3 regions of the Hydrogenophaga sp. ZJX-1 genome follow, and region 3 is predicted to be linked to each of the others. Evidence: predicted binding sites of a transcription regulator. Region 3 holds the regulator's gene; each other region holds the start of a gene.
What was found. The regulator FNR, encoded in region 3, switches genes on or off when oxygen is low (the NO sensors DNR and NnrR bind a similar motif). The targets are predictions, from matches to a motif close to TTGATNNNNATCAA.
Positions count from the first base shown of each region.

Region 1: the regulator FNR is predicted to act here: its motif matches at 4,450-4,463, upstream of ACN5W5_RS14260 (FeoA family protein).
Region 2: the regulator FNR is predicted to act here: its motif matches at 2,544-2,557, upstream of clpB (ATP-dependent chaperone ClpB).

Region 1 is NZ_JBMBRA010000004.1:493,231-500,479, reverse strand. Features, by position in the region: gene ACN5W5_RS14285 (enoyl-CoA hydratase/isomerase family protein) at 1-481, opposite strand, end outside; gene ACN5W5_RS14280 (hypothetical protein) at 866-1,132, shown strand; gene kynA (tryptophan 2,3-dioxygenase) at 1,422-2,288, opposite strand; gene kynU (kynureninase) at 2,302-3,576, opposite strand; gene ACN5W5_RS14265 (cyclase family protein) at 3,599-4,309, opposite strand; gene ACN5W5_RS14260 (FeoA family protein) at 4,524-4,850, shown strand; gene feoB (ferrous iron transporter B) at 4,912-6,780, shown strand; gene ACN5W5_RS14250 (class I SAM-dependent methyltransferase) at 6,964-7,249, opposite strand, start outside.
Region 2 is NZ_JBMBRA010000006.1:332,722-339,970, forward strand. Features, by position in the region: gene clpB (ATP-dependent chaperone ClpB) at 1-2,443, opposite strand, end outside; gene ACN5W5_RS18510 (GNAT family N-acetyltransferase) at 2,598-3,350, opposite strand; gene moaE (molybdopterin synthase catalytic subunit MoaE) at 3,365-3,838, opposite strand; gene moaD (molybdopterin converting factor subunit 1) at 3,841-4,092, opposite strand; gene glp (gephyrin-like molybdotransferase Glp) at 4,104-5,384, opposite strand; gene mobB (molybdopterin-guanine dinucleotide biosynthesis protein B) at 5,420-5,992, opposite strand; gene thrC (threonine synthase) at 5,976-7,249, opposite strand, start outside.
Region 3 is NZ_JBMBRA010000001.1:683,941-691,189, forward strand. Features, by position in the region: gene ccoG (cytochrome c oxidase accessory protein CcoG) at 1-933, shown strand, start outside; gene ACN5W5_RS03370 (nitrogen fixation protein FixH) at 973-1,275, shown strand; gene ACN5W5_RS03375 (hypothetical protein) at 1,368-1,661, shown strand; gene fnr (fumarate/nitrate reduction transcriptional regulator Fnr) at 1,742-2,461, opposite strand; gene hemN (oxygen-independent coproporphyrinogen III oxidase) at 2,641-4,020, shown strand; gene ACN5W5_RS03390 (sulfite exporter TauE/SafE family protein) at 4,179-4,838, shown strand; gene ACN5W5_RS03395 (DMT family transporter) at 4,855-5,739, opposite strand; gene aceA (isocitrate lyase) at 6,195-7,249, shown strand, end outside.

The DNA.
Region 1 (7,249 bases), on a different contig from region 3:
GGGCCATGCGGCGCAGTCGGGAATGGCTGAACAGGCGCATGGCGTGGCGACAGCCGCCCAGCAAGCCGACATCCACCTCGGGCAGGCCCAAGGTGGCTTTCTCCGACACCACGATGATGTCGCTGGACGCGACCATGGCCAGGCCCGAACCCAGCGCAGCGCCATTCACGGCCACCACCACCGGCTTCGCGCATTCGCGGATCGCATGGAAACACTCCCGCGTGCGGCGCGAGTGCGCCGGCAGGTCGCCCGGACCTTTGATGTTTTCGGCGCGTCCCTTCAGGTCGGCGCCAGCGCAGAAAACCTTGCCGGCGGCCGTGAGCACCACAGCGCGCACTTCGTCCATTTCGGATATGCGGTCCAGCGCCAGCGTGAGTTCGTCGTTGAGCGTGCGGGTGAGCGCGTTGACGGGCGGCGCGTTCATCGTGAGCGTCGCGACATGGCCGTCGAGTTGGTAGATGAGTTGGGTCAGGTCGTCCATGGTGTCTCTTTGGGTTGTCAGCAGATCGACCCATTGTGCCGAGCAGAACGCTGCCTGTTGCTGCGGGAAGCGCATAGCTGAATTGCGACCCGACTTGTTCCACGCGCTGCGACGGTGCGCGATATTCCGGGTCGCGCGAAAGCAGCGACCTGTTTCATGCCTGGCAACGAAGGAGACATTTCTTGAAACGTACCCGCTTGACATTGGCGACCACGGCCGGGCTGCTGGCCGCAGGCTGTGCCGGGTGAGGCAAACCCGTCGTCGCAGGGAAGGCCGCTCCGCTGGCCCCGGACTGTGGCGCGGTGCGGGCCCTGACCTTTGACAACACGGTGTTGCGCAGCGCGACGCTCGTGTCCATCTGGGATGGGTGCTGGTGGCAAACCCATGCCTGCGCATTGCTTGGTCAGAGGCGAATTCAGCCCGCGCAGCGGCGTCCACGGTGTGCACGACGGCATCAACTTCGAGCTGCGTCTGCCGCTGGCGTGGAACGGCCGGTTTCAGCTCCAGGGCGGTGGATGCCTGGGCATGAAGCTGCATGCGGCACAGGTTGGCTCCCTGTACGGCATCCAGGCTTTCGCGGCGATCGCGCCCGCCGACGCGGGGGACTCCCCATCCTCAGCCGTGTCTATTCGGACGGTGACCGCGCGCTGATTGTCAAGGGCCTGCTGCAGGCCCGCGATGCGCTCGACGGCGCGACCGATGGCCGACCCGAGAAACAGCAGAGATGAGCAGCTGTACCCCGGTATCCCGTGGGACACCGGCATCGGCGGCGCCACCTGGTGGACGCCAATCTCCGGCGACCTGAACGCCTCGGAAAGCTACCGCGGCGTGAATGGGGGCCATTGATCTCTCCAAGTTTCGTCTGCCACGGGCGCAGAGGCTGCGCAAATGATGGAAGGTGCTGAAGTTCACCGATCTCTGACCCGAAACCACCACTCCATCACAATTCCGTTCGCAATTGCCAGATTTCCGGGAAGAGAACGACGTCCAGCATCTTGCGCAGGTAGCTCACACCGCCGGTGCCGCCGGTGCCGCGCTTGAAGCCGATCACGCGTTCGACCGTGGTCACGTGGCGGAAGCGCCAGAGGCGGAAGGCGTCTTCGAGGTCGGTGAGTTCTTCGCCCAGCTGGTACAGGTCCCAGTGTTCCCTGGGGTTGCGGTAGACCTGCAGCCAGGCCTGTTCCACCGCCTCGCTGGACTCATAAGGCTTCGTCCAGTCGCGCTGCGTATGGCTCGCCGGCACGGCGATGCCGCGACGCGCGAGCAGGCGCAGGGCCTCGTCGTACAGCGATGGGGCCTCAAAGGCGGTCTGCACCATCGCCAGCCGCTCGGGACTGTGCGCATGGGGTTTGAGCATGGCGGCGTTCTTGTTACCGAGCGCGAATTCGATGCAGCGGTACTGGAAGCTCTGGAAGCCGCTGGAGTTGGCGAGGTAGGGCCGGATGGCGCTGTATTCGGGCGGTGTCATGGTGGCCAGCACATCCCAGGCGTGCACCAGCTGCTCCATGATCTTGCTCACGCGCGCGAGCTGTTTGAAGGCGGCGTTGAGTTCGTCCTCGGCGATGTTCTTCACCGCGGCGTTCAGCTCGTGCAGCATGAGCTTCATCCAGAGTTCGCTGGTCTGGTGCTGCACGATGAACAGCAGTTCGTCGTGTGCGGGCGAGAGCGGCTTCTGCGCGTTCAGGATGGCGTCAAGCTGCAGGTAGTCGCCGTAACTCATGTCACGACTGAAGTCGAGCTGGGCTTTTTCTTCGGCGACGATGGCTTCGGTGCGGGACGCGGGGGTTTCGTGGTGTGGACAGGCCATGGGGTGCTCCGGTTCAGGTGACGGCGTGTTTGCGGTTGAATTCGGGGCGCTGCCATTCGCCTGTTTCGAGCACCTGTTTCAGGTGCTCAACCGCGTTCCACACATCCACAAAGCCGATGTAGAGCGGGGTGAAGCCGAAGCGCAGGATGTCCTTGTGGCGACCACCATCGCCGGCGCGGTAGTCACCCACCACCCCGCGCGCGATCAGGGCCTGCACGATGGCGTAGGCGCCCTCGTCTCGGGTGAGGCAAACCTGCGAACCGCGCCGCACGTGGTCCCGCGGTGTGGCCAGACCCAGGCCGTGCCCGGCGCAGCGTTCTTCGACCAGCGTGATGAACAGGTCGGTCAGCGCCAGCGACTTGGTGCGCAGCGCGGCCATGCCACCGTGGGCCTCGGCGGCCAGCAGCGTGTCCACGCCGCATTCCAGTGCGGCCAGGCTGATCATGGGTTGTGTGCCGCACTGGTAGCGCGTGATGCCGGGGGCCGGCCGGTAGTCGGGTGTGAATTCGAACGGCGTGGCGTGGCCCCACCAGCCGGCCAGCGGCTGCCAGAAACGGTCGGCGTGTTGCGGGTTGACCCACACGAAGGCGGGCGCACCGGGGCCACCGTTCAGGTATTTGTAGCCGCAGCCGACCGCGTAGTCGGCGCCAGCGCCCGTCAGATCCACTGGCACGGCGCCTGCGCTGTGCGCGAGATCCCACACCATGAGCGCGCCCGCAGCGTGGGCCGCGGCGGTCACAGTGGGCATGTCGTGCATGGCGCCGGTGCGGTAATTCACGTGGGTCAGCATCAAGACCGCAACCTGCTCGTTCAGCGAGTCCGCGATCTCCTCGGGCTCCACCAGCAGCAGTTCGTAGCCGCGTTCCTTGCACAGCGCCTCGGCGATGTAGAGGTCGGTCGGAAAGTTGCTGCGCTCGCTCACGATGCGTTTGCGCTGCGGCGCGTCGGCGGCGGCCAGGTGCAGCGCGGCGGAGAGCACCTTGAACAGGTTGACCGAGGTGCTGTCGGTGGCCACCACGGTGCCCGGTGCGGCGCCGATCAACCGCGCGATCTTGTCGCCCACTTTCTGCGGCATGGCGAACCAGCCGTTCTTGTTCCAGCTCTGGATCAGGTCGGTGCCCCACTCGCGGGTCACGACGTCGGCCACACGGGCCGGGGCGGCGGCGGGCATCACGCCGAGCGAGTTGCCGTCGAGGTAGATGGTGGCCTCGGGGAGGGTGAAGAGCTTGCGCAGGTCCCGCAGCGGGTCTTGCGCGTCGAGGGCGATGCAGTGTTGTTGGGTGGTCATGGGTGTTGTCTCCTTCGGGAAATCACAGTTCGCGCAAGACAGCTCGCACCGGGCTGGCGTCAGCTGTGGTCAGTTTCAGGGGCAGGGCGATGAGCTCGTAGTCGCCTTCGGGCACGTCGTCGAGCAGCAGGTTTTCCAGCACGCGCAGGCCGCGGCGGCGGATCACCTGGTGGCTCTCCAGCGTCTTGCTGTCGGCGGGGTCGATGCTGGCGCTGTCGATGCCGATGAGCTTCACGCCGCGGTCGGCCAGCAGTGCAACCGTTTCCGGAGCAAAAGCCGGCAGCGCGTTGTCAAAGCGGTCTTGCGGCATGTGTTCGTAGACCCGCACCAGCACGCGAGGTGGCAGGGTCCTGAGCCCCCATGCTCCGCCGTTTCGCGGGTCGCTGTCCCCCTCGGGGGCTGGTCCGCCTTGGGCGTGACCCGGCGGCAAACCGTCGAGCGCGTGAGCCAGGTGTTCCGGCCGAACCAGCGGGCCGCAACCGATGGCGTGGATCACGCGGCACGGACCGAGAAAGGCGTCGAGCTCGACCGCACCGATGGCGGCGCCCGCGGGGTCGTAGTGCAGCGGCGCGTCGGCGTGTGCCCCCACGTGGGGCGAGAGCGTGATGGCGCTCACGTTGACCGGGCAGCCCGGTTCGATGCTCGCCACCCACTGCTGGGCATAGGCCGTATCACCCGGGAAAACCGGCGTGCTGGCGTTGACGGGGGGGGAAATGTCCCAGAGCTTTTTCATGGTCCGGCGAAGGTAGCACCGGTGAAAAAACCATGGTGTCGGTTATTTCCAACGGAAGATAATCATTTTAGGTCTAAACAAAATATTGGATTCACACCACCCGACGGATGCCCTGTGCCGTTCCGGATTTTTGTGAAAGTTTGATTTAAAGCAAATGAGAACCAATCTCGTTTGTTTACGCTCTGCCCACTTCTGTTCATTCATGGATGTGACCGTGTCCCTCTCCACACCCCAAGCGGTTTCCTGGCCTTTGCACGTTGACGATGATCTGGCGCCTGCCGATCGGGTGAGTGCCTTGCACCAGGGGCCGCTGCACACGCCGGGCGTGTTGCAGGCCTTCGCTCCGGCGCGTGACGACGACAGCCGCAAGACCTTGCGCCGGATGGCCGAAATCGGGTTCCTGCCCGGCGAGTCGGTGCGGGTGGTGTCGCGGGGCTGGTTGCGCGGCGGGCCGATCGCGGTGCGCGTGGGGCAGTCCACCTTCGCCTTGCGCGCCCACGAAGCGGCGTTGCTGCAGGTGCGCTGGGCCTTGAAGGTATGAGCGCCGCGCCGGGCCGCCCCAAGCCAGCTCGCACCGCAGTGCGAAGCACGGAGGCTTCCCAATGACCACAGGGGCGCCCCGGCTGGCCCTGCTCGGCAACCCGAACTGCGGAAAGACCGCGCTGTTCAACCTGCTCACCGGCCACCGGCAGAAGGTGGCCAACTATGCGGGCGTGACGGTCGAGCGCAAGCAGGGCTGGCTGACCACGCCGCAGGGCCGGCGCGCGCAACTGCTGGACCTGCCCGGCACCTACAGCCTGGACCCGCTGAGCCAGGACGAGCGGGTCACGCGCGACGTGGTGCAGGGGCGGCTGGCCGGCGAGGCCCGGCCCGACCTGCTGGTCTGCGTGGTCGATGTCACGCACCTGCAGCTCAACCTGCGGCTGGTGCTCGAAGCCCAGGCGCTGGGACTGCCGATGGTGCTGGTGCTCAACATGGCCGACGTGGCACAGGCGCAGGGGATGCGCATCGACACCGTGGCGTTGGCCGCAGAACTCGGCATGCCGGTGGTGTCCGCGGTGAGCGTGCAAAAAGACGGTGCGAAAGCGTTGCTGGCGCAACTGGACGTCTTGTTCACCCAGGGCCTTCCTGCGCCGCTGCCTGCCGCAGCCAATGCCGGCGTGGTGGACCCGGTGGCGCTCAACCAGCGGGTGCGGGAGGTGCTGGCGCTGACCCTGCAGGCACCTGCGAAGCGCTGGGGCCTGAGCGATCGCATCGACCGTTTTGCGCTGCATCCGCTGTGGGGCATGGTGCTGCTGGCGTTGATGCTGCTGTTCATGTTCCAGGCGGTGTTCGCCTGGGCGGCCTGGCCGATGGACGCGATCGAAGCGGGCATCGGTTTCGTGGGCGAGCAGGTGGCCACCCGCATGGGCGACGGCCCGCTGCGCAGCCTGCTGGTCGACGGGGTGATCGCGGGCGTGGGCGGAGTGCTGGTGTTCCTGCCGCAGATCCTGATCCTGTTCTTTTTCATCTTCCTGCTGGAGGACTCGGGGTACCTGCCGCGCGCGGCGTTTCTCATGGACCGCTGGATGGGGCTGGTGGGCCTCTCGGGCCGGTCCTTCATCCCGCTGCTGTCCAGCTTTGCCTGCGCCGTACCCGGCATCATGGCCACGCGCACCATCACCCACTGGCGCGACCGCTGGCTGACCATCCTGGTGGCGCCGCTGATGACCTGCTCGGCGCGGCTGCCGGTGTACGCCTTGTTGATCGGCGCCTTCATCCCGCAGCGCACGGTGGGAAGGGTGTTCAACCTGCAGGGACTGGTGCTGTTTGCGCTGTACGCCATGGGCATCGCCAGCGCGATGCTGGTGGCGTATGTGGTTTCGCGCCACAGTGGCAAGTGTCAGCCCACCCCGCTGCTGATGGAGCTGCCGGCCTACCGCTGGCCGAGCGCGCGCAACATCGCGCGCGGTCTGTGGGAACGGGGGGTGATCTTTGTGCGTCGGGTCGGCGGCATCATCCTGGCGCTCATGGTGCTGCTGTGGTTTCTCTCCAGCTACCCGGCGGCCCCCGAAGGCTTTGCCGGGTCGGCCGTGGCGCACAGCTTTGCCGGCCGTCTCGGTGGTGTGCTGGAGCCCTTGTTCGCGCCATTGGGCTTTGACTGGCGCATCGTGGTGGCGTTGATTCCGGCGATGGCGGCGCGCGAGGTGGTGGTGGCGGCCCTGGGCACGGTTTACGCGTTGTCCGCGCAGGGTGAGCAGGTGCACGAGGCGCTGGGCGCGTTGATCGCCGAACAATGGACCCTGCCCACCGCGCTGGCCTTGCTGGTGTGGTTTGTCTATGCGCCGCAGTGCGTGGCCACGCTGGCGGCCGTGCGGCGCGAAACCGGTCACTGGCGCCACGCCCTGGGCATGGCGGCCTACCTGTTTGCGCTGGCCTATCTGATGGCCTGGATCACCTACCGGGTCGCCGGGGCATGGGGCGCCACATGAGCCCCCGCCCGGCCGTTCCGACGGGGGCTCGCACCCCAGTGCGAAGCATGGAGGTCACCCAGTGAGCGTTCAAGGCTTCATCGTTGGCGTGTGTGTGCTGGTGGCACTGGGGTACGTGCTGCGGCCGAGCCTGCGGCGCTGGCTGCAGCCGGGTCGGCGGGCCAGCGGGAACACCGGGGGCGGTCAGCCTCCGGGTGCTTGCGGTGCCTGCTCGGCCTGTTCGGGTTGCCCCAAACCCAGGGCCTGAGCAGGCTGTGCGTCCAGCCCGGACGCCCGGTAACGCAGCACCTTGAGGGCGCGCTCGGGCGACGCGTCGGCGAAGCTGGCCGGGTTGGGCAGGCGTTCCACAAACACCAGTTCGGGTGCCTCGTCGCGCATCTGGTCTTGCAGAAACGCGGTGTCCAGCTCGGGCGCGTTGAGACACAGCAGCACCTCGCCGTCGGGCCGCAGCAGGTCCGGCAGGCGGCGC
Region 2 (7,249 bases), on a different contig from region 3:
GGTCGAAACCGACCTTGGCCAGCTCGGCCAACGCGGCGGGTGCCACCTCCAGCCGCAGATCCATCTTCTGCAGGCGGGCCTGCAAAGCCTTGAGCTGGATGCCGGCGATGGACGCGATGTGCTCTGCGTCGAGCGCGTGGAACACCACCGTCTCGTCGATGCGGTTCAGGAACTCGGGCCGGAAGTTGTCCTTGAGCTCGCCCCAGACGGCTTCCTTGATGTCGTCGTAGGGCTGGCCCACCATGGCCTGGATCAGGTGCGAGCCGATGTTGCTCGTCATCACGATCACGGTGTTCTTGAAGTCCACGGTGCGGCCCTGGCCATCGGTCAGGCGGCCGTCGTCCAGCACCTGCAGCAGCACGTTGAACACGTCCGGGTGCGCCTTCTCCACCTCGTCAAGCAGCAGCACGCTGTAGGGCTTGCGGCGCACGGCTTCGGTGAGGTAGCCACCTTCTTCGTAACCCACGTAGCCGGGCGGCGCACCGATCAGGCGGGCCACGGAATGCTTCTCCATGAACTCGCTCATGTCGATGCGGATCAGGTGGTCTTCACTGTCGAACAGGAAGCCGGCCAGGGCCTTGCACAGCTCGGTCTTGCCCACGCCGGTGGGGCCGAGGAACAGGAAGGAACCGGTGGGGCGGTTCGGGTCGGACAGACCCGAGCGCGAGCGGCGGATGGCATTGGCCACGGCGGAGATCGCTTCGTCCTGCCCCACCACGCGGGTGTGCAGCTTGTCTTCCATCACCAGCAGTTTGTCGCGCTCGCCCTGCATCAGCTTGGCGACCGGGATGCCGGTGGCACGCGCCACCACCTCGGCGATCTCTTCGGCGCCGACCTGGGTACGCAGCAGCTGCGGGCCCACACCCGCGCCGCCCTTGGCCTTGCCGGACTCTTTTTCCTGCGCTTCCGTGAGCTGCTTTTCCAACTCGGGCAGCTTGCCGTACTGCAGCTCGGCCACCTTGGCCAGGTCGCCCTTGCGGGTCAGGCTTTCGATCTGCTGGCGCAACTGGTCGATTTCTTCGCGCACCTGGGCACTGCCCTGGGCCGTGGCCTTTTCGGACTTCCAGATTTCGTCGAGGTCGGCGATCTCTTTCTGCAGCCGGGTGATCTCTTCTTCAATCAGGGTCAGCCGCTTTTGCGAGGCTTCGTCCTTTTCTTTCTTGACGGCTTCGCGCTCGATCTGCAGCTGGATCAGCCGGCGGTCGAGCTTGTCCATCACCTCGGGCTTGGAGTCGAGTTCGATCTTGATCTTGGCCGCCGCCTCGTCGATCAGGTCGATCGCCTTGTCGGGCAGGAAACGGTCGGTGATGTAGCGGTGGCTGAGCTCGGCCGCAGCCACGATGGCCGGGTCGGTGATGTCCACGCCGTGGTGCACCTGGTAGCGTTCCTTCAGGCCGCGCAGGATGGCGATGGTCGCCTCCACCGTCGGCTCGCCCACCAGAATTTTCTGGAAGCGGCGCTCCAGCGCGGCGTCTTTCTCGATGTACTTGCGGTATTCGTCCAGCGTGGTCGCGCCCACGCAGTGCAACTCGCCGCGCGCCAGAGCGGGCTTGAGCATGTTGCCCGCGTCCATAGCGCCTTCGGCCTTGCCCGCCCCCACCATGGTGTGCAGTTCGTCGATGAAAACGATGGTCTGGCCTTCGTCCTTGGCCAGTTCGTTGAGCACCGTCTTCAGGCGCTCTTCAAATTCGCCGCGGAACTTGGCGCCAGCCAGCAGCGCGGCCATGTCGAGCGACAGCACACGCTTGCCCTTGAGCGAATCGGGCACTTCGCCGGCGACGATGCGCTGGGCCAGGCCTTCGACGATCGCGGTCTTGCCCACGCCGGGTTCGCCGATCAGCACCGGGTTGTTCTTGGTGCGGCGCTGCAGCACCTGGATGGCGCGGCGGATCTCGTCGTCGCGACCGATCACCGGATCGAGCTTGCCCAGGCGGGCGCGCTCGGTCAGGTCCATGGTGTATTTCTTCAGCGCTTCCCGCTGGCCCTCGGCCTCGGGGTTGTCCATCTTCTGGCCGCCGCGCACCGCCGTGATCGCGCTTTCCAGGCTCTTGCGGGTCAGGCCATTTTCGTTCGCGATGCGGCCGAGATCGCCCTTGCTGTCGGCCACGGCGAGCAGGAACAGCTCGCCGGCAATGAACTCGTCACCGCGCTTGATGGCTTCCCTTTCGGTGGCCTGCAGCAGCTTGGCCAGATCGGATCCGACCTGCACCTGCTCCTGGCCCTGCACTTCGGGCAGGCGCTTCACAGCCGCCTCGGCGGCCTTGGCCAGGCCCTGGACGTTCACGCCCGCGCGCTGCAGCAGCGACTGCGGGCCGTCGGCCTGGCGCAGCATGGCCAGCAGCAGGTGGGCCGGGTCGATGTAGGCGTTGTCGTTGCCGAGCGCCAGGGTCTGGGCTTCGCTCAGGGCTTCCTGGAACTTGGTGGTGAGTTTGTCGAGTCGCATGAAAGAGCTCTCCGGAAAATTTGATTACCCGGCATTTGGAGCGATTCCCCGGGTTTTCAAGGTGATCATTCCAGCTTGCACCCGCGTGCACCACATCGTCTTGACGCAGATCAGCCGATCCCCGCCCTCTGGGGGCCGTCTGGACCGGCGCCGCTCAGCGGCGCCAGTAGGCGTAGGTCCAGGCGGTGTTCAGACCCAGCCGGCGGTACAGCGCGAGTGCCGGCCCGTTGTCCGAGACGACCTGGAGAAACACCCGGTGAATCCCGCGGCGCAAGGCCTCTTCGGCCATGGCCTGCAACACCCGCCCGGCCAGGCCCCGGCCCCGGTGCGAGGCGACGGTGCGCATGCCGTGCACGCTGAGCCAGCCGTGCCCATAGGCCGCGGCGCCACAGGCCACCGTCTGCCCGTCTTCGCGCAGGCTGGCAAACAGCGTCCCGGTGGCCCGGCTCAGCGAGCGGGCACGGCTCGCACCATCCACCGGGTCCAGGCCTTCGCCCAGGAACATCGCCATCCAGGCGGCGTCGGGCGTGTCCGCAAGGTCCGCCACCGGCCCGGTCTGCGCCATCCGCAGGTCCTGTACACGGCCACACTGCGTCAGCGTCGGCTGGGCGCGCGCGAAGCCCCGCGCTTGCAGCCCCCGGTACAGGGCTTCGAAGGCCGGTCCATCGGGCAGGCGGAAGGCCGGCACGAAACCCTGGTCGGCGTAGCGTTCGAGGATGTCGTCGAGCACCGCCGGGTCGGCCGCGGCATGGCTCAGAGGGACAGCACTGCGGGCACGGCCCACGGTGCCGCTGTCCATGGGCAGCAACCAGCCGGGCAGCGACTCCACGCGCTCGGGCGACACGGCATCGAGCGTGGCGCGCTCGATGGCCTCGATATCGGCGTCGGAAAGGATCGTGGGCGCCATGTCAGCAGGGGCGGTCAGGCGTTCTGACTCTGGATGCCCCACTTGGCCAGCGCCGCGTCGTCGCTGACCCGCGCATCCACCCAGCGTGCACCCTCCGGCGTCTGTTCTTTCTTCCAGAACGGCGCCTGGGTCTTGAGGTAGTCCATCAGGAACTCGCAGGCCTGGAAGCTCTCGCCCCGGTGCGCGGAGGTCACGGCGACCAGCACGATCTGGTCCAGCGGCTGCAGCAGGCCGACGCGGTGAATCACGCGCGCGGCGTAGATGTCGAAGCGTTTGAACGCCTCGTCGATCATGGCTTCTATGCTCTTCTCGGTCATGCCCGGGTAGTGCTCCAGCTCCATGGTGCTGATGCTCTGGCCATCGTTGCGGTCACGGACCGTGCCAACGAAGGTGCAGATGGCACCCACGCGCTTGTCCTGCTCGCGCAGCCGGGCGACCTCGGTGCTGAGGTCGAAGTCCTGGGTCTGGATGCTGACGCGGGCGTTCATGCTCAGCCTCCGGTCACGGGCGGGAAAAAGGCCACTTCCGCGCCTTCGCTGAGCGCGGCGGCTTCGTCGGTCATGGTCTGGTTGAGCGACACACGCACCGCCCGGCCACGCGCCAGCGCCTCGGCGTAGGCACCACCTCGCGCAATCAGCTCGTCGCGCAGGACAGCCAGCGTGCCGGCCGCCGTGTCCAGCGACTCGCTGCCGGTGCCGACAGCTTCGCGAATGGAGGCGAAATAGCGCAGTTGAATCTTCACGGGATAGGCTTTCAGAGCAGCAGGTCGGCAAAAGACAGATAGGACACCAGATCGCCCCGGGCGATGGTGCTGCCCGCGGGGTTGTCGACCAGACCATCGCCCCAGACAGCGGACGTCAACACGCCCGAGCTCTGGTTGGGAAACAGGTCCAGGCCGCCGTCGGCGTTGCGGCGCACGCGCAGGAACTCGCGGCGCCTATCGGCACGTGTCAGGTCGAAGTGGGCGGGCAACTTCACTGGCTGCAAGCCAGGCACTTCGGCTCCCTGCAGCCGCAGCAGGAAGGGCCGCACCAGCAGCAGGAAGGTGACGAAACTGGACACCGGGTTGCCCGGCAGGCCAATAAAGTGGCAGGGCTGCGCCGCGTCGGCCCCGGCCCCCGCATCACGCCGCACCGTGCCATACGCGAAAGGTTTGCCCGGCTTCATGGCGATCTGCCACAGGTCAAGGCTGCCCAGCTGCTGAACGGACGGCTTGATGTGGTCTTCTTCGCCCACCGAGACGCCGCCGCTGGTGAGGATCAGGTCGTGGTGGTCGGCCGCGGTCTTGAGCGCGGCCAGTGTCAGGTCGCGCTTGTCCGGCACGATGCCCAGGTCGCTCACTTCGCAGCCCAGGCGCTGCAGCAGCGTGCGCAGGAAAAAGCGGTTGGAGTTGTAGATCGCCCCGGGCTTCATGTCCTGGGGAGCCACCTCGCCCGGCATCACGAGTTCGTCGCCGGTGGAAAACAGGGCCACGCGCGGACGCACCATCACCGGCAGCTGGGCGCAGCCGATGCTGGCCGCCAGCCCCAGACTGGCCGGGGAAAGCCGCGTACCGCGCGGCAAGACCACCGCCCCACGCGTCACGTCTTCGCCGGCGCGACGCACCCACTGGCCAGAGGTCGGCACGGCGTCGATGTGCACCGCATGCAGATCGCCCCCGACCTCGCGGGTGTCCTCCTGCATCACCACCGCGTCGGCTCCCGAGGGCATGGGCGCACCCGTGAAGATGCGCGCGCACGTGCCGGGGTGCAGCAGCTCGGCCGCATGACCGGCCGCGATGCGCTGCGACACCGTCAGCACCACGCCTTTTTCGGTCACGTCGGCCGTGTTGACGGCATATCCGTCCATGGACGAGTTGTCCTGCGGCGGCACCTGCAGTCCGGAGATCAGATCGCTGGCCAGCACGCGGCCATCGGCCTCGAACGCGGCCACCGTCTCGATCCGGGACAACGGAACGACCCGCTCGAGCAAGTCGGTCAACGCAGCGTCCAGCGCCATCAAGGGAGCCCGTGCGGGCGGTACAGAAGCGTTCATGGCGTCAGGGTCGGTGGATGGGCATGTCCGCCGGGTCAGATGTAGGCCTCGGGAACATAGTCAAAACGATCTTCATTGTCGAGCAGCCAGCCGGCCACGGCAGCGGCGTCGTTCAAATTCAGCACCGGGCGCAGGGTGGTCTGCGGCAACTGATCCGCGCTGTCGGTGGCGATGGCTGCGACAAAGGGATCGTCCGGGTACAGCACGGGCTTGCCGGTGGCCGCACGCCAGACCTCGACCTTGAGCAGGTTGCTGTCGCGGTAGCCCTCGACCAGCACCCAGTCCACACCCGGATGCAGCGTGCGAATCACGTCGTGCACCGTCAACTCCAGTGGCCGCTCGAATTCGCGCATCAGCACCATGCGCTGCGGCGACGCGGCCACCACCTCGTAGGCGCCGGCCTCGCGATGGCGCCAGGTGTCTTTGCCCGGGTGGTCAATTTCAAAACCATGGTGCACATGTTTGACCACCGAGACCCGCAGGCCCCGCTGACGCAGGACTGGGATCAGCTGCTCAACCAGCGTGGTCTTGCCCGCACCGGAAAAGCCTGCAAAGCCGACGACTTTCATGCCCGCTGCCGACGCCCGGGCATCACGCCGCGGGGCAATGCTGGACGATGTAGCGCTGCACCGCCGATGTGTCGGCCGGCATCACCTGCACGCGCTTGGGCAGGGCTTCGATGCCGTCGAACTTCGCCGGACGATCAGGCTGGCGCCCCAGGGCTTCGACGATGGTCTCGGCGAACTTGATGGGCAAGGCGGTTTCCAGCACGATCATCGGCGCCGCCGCATTCAAATGCTCGCGCGCGACCTTCACGCCGTCGGCGGTGTGGGTGTCGATCATCACGCCGAAGCGATCGAAGGTGTCCTTGATGGTGGCCAGGCGGTCGGCGTGTGTGCTCTTGCCGCTGACAAACCCGTAGTGGCTGGCGGCTTCGGCGAAAACCGGGTCGGCGCCCAGATCAAAACGGCCTTCCTTGTTCAATGCCTCGCCAAACAGCGCCTTGACGCGCGCGCCGTCGCGGCCCAGCAGATCGAACACGAAACGCTCGAAATTGCTGGCCTTGGAAATGTCCATCGACGGGCTGGAGGTCTCGTGCGTGTCGGCACTGGCGCGCACGCGGTAGACGCCGGTGCGAAAGAACTCGTCGAGCACGTCGTTTTCGTTGGTCGCCACCACCAGCGTCTGGATCGGCAGGCCCATCTGACGTGCCACATGGCCGGCGCAGACGTTGCCGAAGTTGCCGCTGGGCACGGTGAAATTGACCTTCTGGTCGTCGCCCGTGGTCGCCTGGAAATAGCCGGCGAAGTAGTAAACAACCTGCGCCAGCAGGCGCGCCCAGTTGATCGAGTTGACGGTGCCGATCTTGTACTGGCGCTTGAAAGCCAGGTCGTTCGACACGTTCTTGACGATGTCCTGGCAATCGTCGAACACGCCTTCGATCGCAATGTTGTGGATGTTCTGATCCATCAGGCTGAACATCTGCGCCTGCTGGAACGGGCTCATGCGGCCGTGCGGACTCAGCATGAAGACGCGCACGCCCTGCTTGCCCCGCATCGCGTACTCAGCCGCGCTGCCGGTATCGCCCGAGGTGGCGCCGAGGATGTTCAGCTCTTCGCCGCGGCGCGCCAGCTCGTACTCGAACAGGTTGCCCAGCAATTGCATGGCCATGTCCTTGAACGCCAGCGTCGGGCCGTTGGACAGGGCTTCGAGGTAGAAGCCATCTTCCAGTTGCTTCAGTGGCACGATGGCCGCGGTGCCATACACCGCTTCGGTGTAGGTCTTGTCGCACAGCGCCTTCAGGTCGGCCGCAGGGATGTCGTCGATGTAGAGCGACAGCACCTCAAACGCCAGCGCGGCGTAAC
Region 3 (7,249 bases):
CTGTTCTCGCTGTGGACCGGTTTTACCTTTGTGGGTTACTTCACGCCGATTAGGGAGCTGGCCGCGGTCTCGCTGGCTGCATCGCTGGGCCCGTGGCAGACCTTCTGGATATTCTTCTACGGTTTTGCCACTTATGGCAACGCCGGCTTCATGCGTGAGCAGGTCTGCAAGTACATGTGTCCTTACGCACGCTTCCAGAGTGCGATGTTCGACAAGGACACGATGATCGTGACCTACGACGAAAAGCGTGGGGAACCGCGTGGTCCTCGCTCGAAGAAAGCCGACCCCAAGGCGCTCGGTCTGGGATCCTGTGTAGACTGCACGTTGTGCGTACAGGTATGTCCGACAGGTATCGATATCCGCAATGGCCTTCAGTACGAGTGCATCGGTTGCGGTGCCTGTATCGATGTGTGCGACGAAGTGATGGACAAGGTTGGCTATCCGCGTGGACTGGTCAAGTACTCAACCCAGAACGGCATCGCGCAAGGCTGGAATACCCAGCAGATGATCCGTCGGGCCATGCGCCCGCGGGTGCTGGTTTATACCGGCATTCTGTTGGCGATCACGCTCGCCGTCATGATCAGCCTGTTCCTTCGTAAACCGCTCAAGGTGGACGTGATCCGGGACCGCGGCGCGCTGGCACGCATGGTTGAACAGGGCCGCATCGAAAATGTCTTCCGTTTGCAGGTGATGAATGCAACCGAGAGCACGCAACGATATGTGATCAGCGTTTCTGGGTTGCCTGGTATCACCATTGCCTCGGAGTCGGAGATTGAGGTCTTGCCGACGGAAGTGCGCTCTGCGGTCATCCGGGTGCAGCTTCCCCCGGGTGCTGCAGACACCGGGTCGCACCCCATCCATTTCGAAATCAAGGCTGCCGAGAATGATGGTGTATCTGTCACTGAAAAGGCAGCCTTCCTGGTGCCACGTTGAGCACCGCTTGTCAGCAGTCAACCCGACTCAGAGATACCTATGAACACCGCAACACTCAAAAAGTCTTCCAGTGAACACCCGCCCATTCCCTGGTGGCGCGTTCCGCACATGTGGCTGGTGGTGGGTGGGCCATTGGTGGTGGTGGTCGCGGCCATCATCACGGCCGTCATAGCCGTGGAGGGCGCTGACCCTGTTCTGAACAAGGCCGACTTTGAGCGGGACCTGAAGGCGGCCCAGTTGTTGGATGGACAGGCGCGGGCCGAGGCACTGATCAAGCTTCAACCGGCCCACCAAGCACGTAACCACGCGGCGTCTCCAGTCGTCCCGCCCTCGAAGGAATAGCGAGACGTGTGCCGTCCTGTGGCTGAGATGGCACCTTTGCACCGGTTTTGATGCCTGAAATCGATCACAACAACACACGAGGAGAAACAGGAATGACCGCTCAAAGATGGATGTGGATAGCGTGGCCAGCCTTTCTGGTCGCCGCGGTGCTGGAAATGATCGTATTTGCCATGATCGATCCCAGCGATCTCCACTGGTTTGGCGCGCCGTTGGAGTTGTCTCGCCCAGCGGTCTATACCTTGGCGTTTTTCACTTTCTGGCTGGTGGCGATGGTGTCGAGCGCGCTCACCACCCTGCTGTCCATGTCGCCATTTGAGGTCAACCGGTGTCCGGTCCCACCGGATCAGCGGCCCCAGGATTGCGCCAAGAACGGATCTTGCGGCTGAACACCCTCAGCGGTCACTTCAAAACAGAAAGCCCCAACGAGGTGTCATTCGTTGGGGCTTTTGTCTTGAGTGAACTGGGTTCAGGGGCAGGTCGGCGGGTTCACAATCAACCGGAGACCCTCGGTGCTCTTGATGTGGACGTAGCGCTGTTTGACTTCGATGATGCCTTCTTCCACGAACTTGGAAAATGTGCGGCTCACCGTCTCCAGCTTCATGCCGAGATAGCTGCCAATTTCTTCGCGGGTCATCCGAAGAATCAGTTCGGACTGGGAAAAACCGCGGGCGTGCAGGCGCTGCACAAGGTTCAGCAGGAAAGCCGCGAGGCGTTCTTCCGCTCGCATGCTTCCCAGCAGCAACATGACGCTGTGGTCTCGCACGATTTCGCGGCTCATGATCTTGTGCACATGGTGCTGCAGGGTGGTGAACTCCCTGGAGAGTTCCTCGACCTGATCGAACGGCATCACACAGACTTCAGCATCTTCCAGTGCGATGGCATCACAGGAATGACGATCACTCACGATGCCATCCAAGCCGATGATCTCACCAGTCATCTGGAAGCCGGTCACTTGATCCCGGCCATCGGCCGTGGTGACGCAGGTCTTGAAGAACCCGGAACGCACGGCGTACAGCGAGGTGAATCTGTCGCCCGTATTGAAAAGTGCCGATCCGCGCTTGATGCGTCGTCGGGCCGAGATGACGTTGTCGAGCTTGTCCATCTCGTCGGGGTTGAGACCCATGGGAAGACACAATTCCCGCAGGTTGCAACTTGAACAGGCGACTTTGATGCTTTGTGCGTCCATAAATTATCCGGAAATCGGTGGTGAGCTTAACGCATAGCTGGGACTTGTGTCGAGGAAATGCCTGTGTGCCACGCCCCTCACCGGAGCGAAAATTTGCGAATGCGCGCACGATTGATCAAGATCAAGGGAGGACATGCGAGCGTGGTGCACATTCAAGGTTCAGTATTGGAGAACAGTCTGTGAGTCACGCCATTTCCGATGAATTGCTCAAGCGATTCGATGTTCCCGGTCCGCGGTACACCTCGTACCCGACGGCTGACCGCTTTGTCGAAGCCTATACCGAGGGTGACTATATACAAGCGCTGGAGCAGCGCAGGGCCGGCTCGCTGGCACTGCCGCTCAGCATCTACATTCACATTCCGTTCTGCGAGTCGGTCTGTTACTACTGCGCCTGCAACAAGGTCATCACCAAGCACCACGAACGGGCGGCTGAATACCTGCGGTACCTGTCGCGTGAAGTGGAGTTGCAGGTCCAGCATTTTGGCAAGGGGCACAGCGTGTCCCAGCTGCATCTGGGTGGTGGCACACCCACCTTTTTGTCCGATCCAGAGCTTGAGGATCTCATGACGATGATCCGGCGCAACTTCACGTTGGTGCCGGGTGGAGAATATTCGATCGAGGTGGACCCCCGGACCGTGACCGACCAGCGGCTTCAGACGCTGGCGAGACTGGGCTTCAACCGCCTCAGCTTTGGTGTCCAGGATTTCGACCCCGCTGTTCAGAAGGCGGTGCATCGCGTGCAACCTGCCGATCAGGTGTTCGCGCTGGTGGAAACCGCCCGCAAGATCGGTTTTGAGTCGGTCAACGTGGACCTGATCTACGGTCTACCGCTGCAGACGCCCGAGTCGTTCGCTCGCACGCTCGCTCAGGTGAACCAGTTGCGTCCCGACCGCATTGCGTTGTACGCCTACGCGCACCTGCCCTCCCGTTTCAAGCCGCAGCGTCGCATCATTTCGGCAGAGTTGCCCAGCCCCGGTGACAAGTTGTCGATGTTGTCTGCATCACTGGATGCCATGAGCGATGCTGGGTATGTGTATGTGGGCATGGACCATTTCGCCTTGCCCACAGATGCACTCGCAGTGGCCAAGCGCCAGGGCCGCCTGCACCGCAACTTCCAGGGCTACAGCACGCAGCCCGACTGCGATCTGATCGCCTTGGGGGTTTCCGCCATTGGGCGCATCGGAGCCACCTACAGCCAGAATGCCAAGACGCTGGAGGATTATTACGACGCTTTGGATCAGGGCAAGCTGCCCATCGTGCGGGGTCTGGTGCTCACGCGGGATGACCTGCTGCGCCGTGCCGTCATCATGTCCATCATGTGCCAAGGGCAACTGCAGTACGAATCGATCGAACTGGGTCACCTGATCGACTTCAAGAGCTACTTCGCGCGCGAGCTCGAAGTGCTGGCCGGACTGGCCGAACACGGCTTGGTCACCCTGGATGACAGCGGTGTTCAGGTCACGCCGACCGGTTGGTACTTGGTCCGTGCCATTGCCATGGTGTTTGATAAAAATCTGCAGGTTGATCAGGACCGTGCCCGGTTTTCAAAGATCATCTGAACGGTCAGCTTTTGGACCAGTGGCGGGTCTTTGTTCGCGTGGGGTGTCCATGAGCGGGTGCGAGTGGGATCAATACTCACTACCAATAGGGGCGGGTTAGAACTAGCCTCCGCCTTCTATCACCCACGCGCTGTTAAAGTTCCTTCATGCAAGCTTCCATGGCGATCACGGCCCTGTTCATGGGTATCGTGGGTGGACCCCACTGTGTCGCCATGTGCGGCGCAGCCTGTGCTGGCATCAGCCGCGCGGCAGGCGAGCGCAGCACCCGGGCGCTGTGGACGTTCCAGTTCAGTCGTATGTTCGGGTATTCGCTGTTCGGCGCTTTTGCGGCGGGGTCCGTCCAGGGGCTTGCGGTGCTGGGGACCAACACCATAGCGATTCGGCCGGTCTGGACCATGTTCCACGCTGCGGCATTTCTCCTGGGCCTGGCACTGATCTGGCAAGCGCGCCAACCCGCCTGGATTGACAACTTGGGCCAATCGTTGTGGCGCAAGGCGCGGCCGGTGCTGACCCGCTTGGGACCTCGCGCCCCCATTGTGTTGGGGGTCGGCTGGGCGTTCATGCCGTGCGGGTTGCTGTATTCCGCCTTGCTGGTGGCGTCGCTCTCTGCGAACGTGTTCGAAGGAGCCGCCATCATGGCTCTGTTTTCTTTGGGCACGTCCATTTCCTTGACCGCCGCACCCTGGTTGTTGCTGCGCCTGCGGGGCGGTCAGTCGGGCGCCTGGGCCATCCGGTTGGCCGGCTTGGCACTGGCGCTGACGTCGGGTTGGGCGCTCTGGATGGGGCTGACCAACCCCACGGGCCTGTTTTGCCTGTGATTGCCGGCTGAACAGTTCAGCCCTTGGCCGATTGGCGAGCGGGCAGGGTGGCCAGTACCAGTCCCAGGAGCGCGATACCGAACGCCAGCATCTGCATGGGCGTCAACCGTTCGTCCATGAACAGCACGCCAATGGTCGCAGCGCTTACCGGAAGCATGACAGTGAAAACACCCGCACGCGAGGCCGGAACAGTCTTCAGTCCTGTCATCCACAGCCAGACGGTCCACACGCTGGCCGCCAATGCATAGAAAAACAGCAGAGCCCAGATGTCACCACTGACCACGGCGAAGTCGAAGTGCCAAGCGGTCCACAAGCCAAACGGCGTGACCAGCGCAAAACCCCAGAGGTTGATGATGGCCGAGATCCGTTTGGGCCCAAGGCCTTCGGTCAGCTTTTTGCCGATCACGACGTAGGACGCTTCGCACACGACCGCGGCAAACACGAGCAGGTTGCCCCACACGGCGTAGCCTAGGCCCATGAAGGAGGATTCGGGCGTAGCGGCGATGCCGGCCTCGGGCTTTTGCAACGAGAACAAGCCGATGCCGAGCGCGGCACACGCGATGGCGGCGCTGGTTCGGCGTCCGATGCGTTCCTTAAGGAAGAGCCAACTCAATATCGCCACCACCGCCGGGATGGACGACATCACCAGACCGGCCGCCACGGCCGTGGTCAAGCTGACGCCGAACAGCATGCAGATTGAAAACAGGAAGTTGCCGAGAAAAGATTCAAGGAACAGCAGGCGGCGCGTGCGCGGAGAGATGACGGCTTCGTCCGCTGGCTTGCGCAGCCATCGCCACATGGCGAGCCCCCCGATCCCGAACCGCAGCCAGGCCAGCAGAAAAACCGGGAACACCAGTACCAGCGGTTTGGACAGAGCCACATAGCTGCCGACCAGTGACATGCTCAAAGCCAGGCTGCCAAATGCCCACCAACGCCTGACAGCGGGACTTGCTGTGATGGAGTCGTGCATGGGCGTCGATCATGCCCGAAGACGGCTTTCATGCCTTTGCGCACCCACTCTGCGCAGGTTGGGGGCACTGAAAATGTGTTTCTCCGGTTGTTGAGAACACACGAAGTTCGTGCTGCGGTTACTGTTCCGGGATGAGAGAGTGCCATTCCTTAATGTGAAATTGCAATGTTTTGCGTTGCACAAAAATTTCTCAATACAAGAAAAAGTTTTCCACATTGAGGAATTTCATAAAAATATAGTTGATTTTAAAGAAATAAATTTTTGTCTTCTATAAGACATAAGAGCTTTCAAAACTCTTCTATAAGACTTAAAGTTCATACATCGGCATCGGGCTCGCATGGTGACCACGCCGACCCCTTTTCATCAACCTCACGGAGAGTCTTCAAATGCCCCAATCCCTCAACGAGCAACTGAGCCGCCAACAGCAGATTGACGCCCTGGAAAAAGACTGGGCATCCAACCCGCGCTGGAAGGGCGTGAAGCGCGGCTACTCCGCCGCTGACGTCGTGCGTCTGCGCGGCAGCATGCAGATCGAACACACGCTGGCCAAACGCGGCGCCGAGAAGCTGTGGGACAAGGTCAACGGCGGCGCCAAGAAGGGTTACGTCAATGCCTTTGGCGCCATCACCGCAGGCCAGGCCATGCAGCAGGCCAAGGCCGGCCTGGAAGCCGTGTACCTGTCGGGCTGGCAGGTTGCCGCCGACGGCAACACCAGCGAAACCATGTACCCCGACCAGTCGCTGTACGCCTACGACTCGGTGCCGACCATGGTCCGCCGCATCAACAACACCTTCAAGCGCGCCGACGAAATCCAGTGGGGCCGTGGCATCGAGCCAGGCTCCAGCGAATTCGTGGACTATTTCCTGCCCATCGTGGCCGATGCTGAAGCCGGTTTCGGTGGCGTGCTCAACGCCTTCGAACTGATGAAGAACATGATCGCCGCCGGTGCCGCTGGCGTTCACTTCGAAGACCAGCTGGCCGCCGTGAAGAAGTGCGGCCACATGGGTGGCAAGGTGCTGGTGCCCACGCAGGAAGCCTGCGAAAAGCTGATCGCCGCTCGTTTCGCCGCCGACGTGATGGGTGTCTCCACCATCGTGCTGGCCCGTACCGATGCCGAAGCCGCCAACCTGATCACCAGCGACCACGACGCCAACGACAAGCCGTTCCTGACCGGCGAGCGCACGCAAGAAGGCTTCTACCGCGTCAAGAACGGTCTCGAACAAGCTATCAGCCGTGGCGTCGCCTACGCGCCCTACGCCGATCTGGTGTGGTGCGAGACCGGCGTGCCTGACATCGGCTTCGCCCGTGAATTCGCGCAAGCCGTGCAAGCCGCCTGCCCCGGCAAGCTGCTGTCGTACAACTGCTCGCCTTCCTTCAACTGGAAGAAAAACCTGGACGACAAGCAGATCGCTTCCTTCCAGGAAGACCTGGCCGCGCTGGG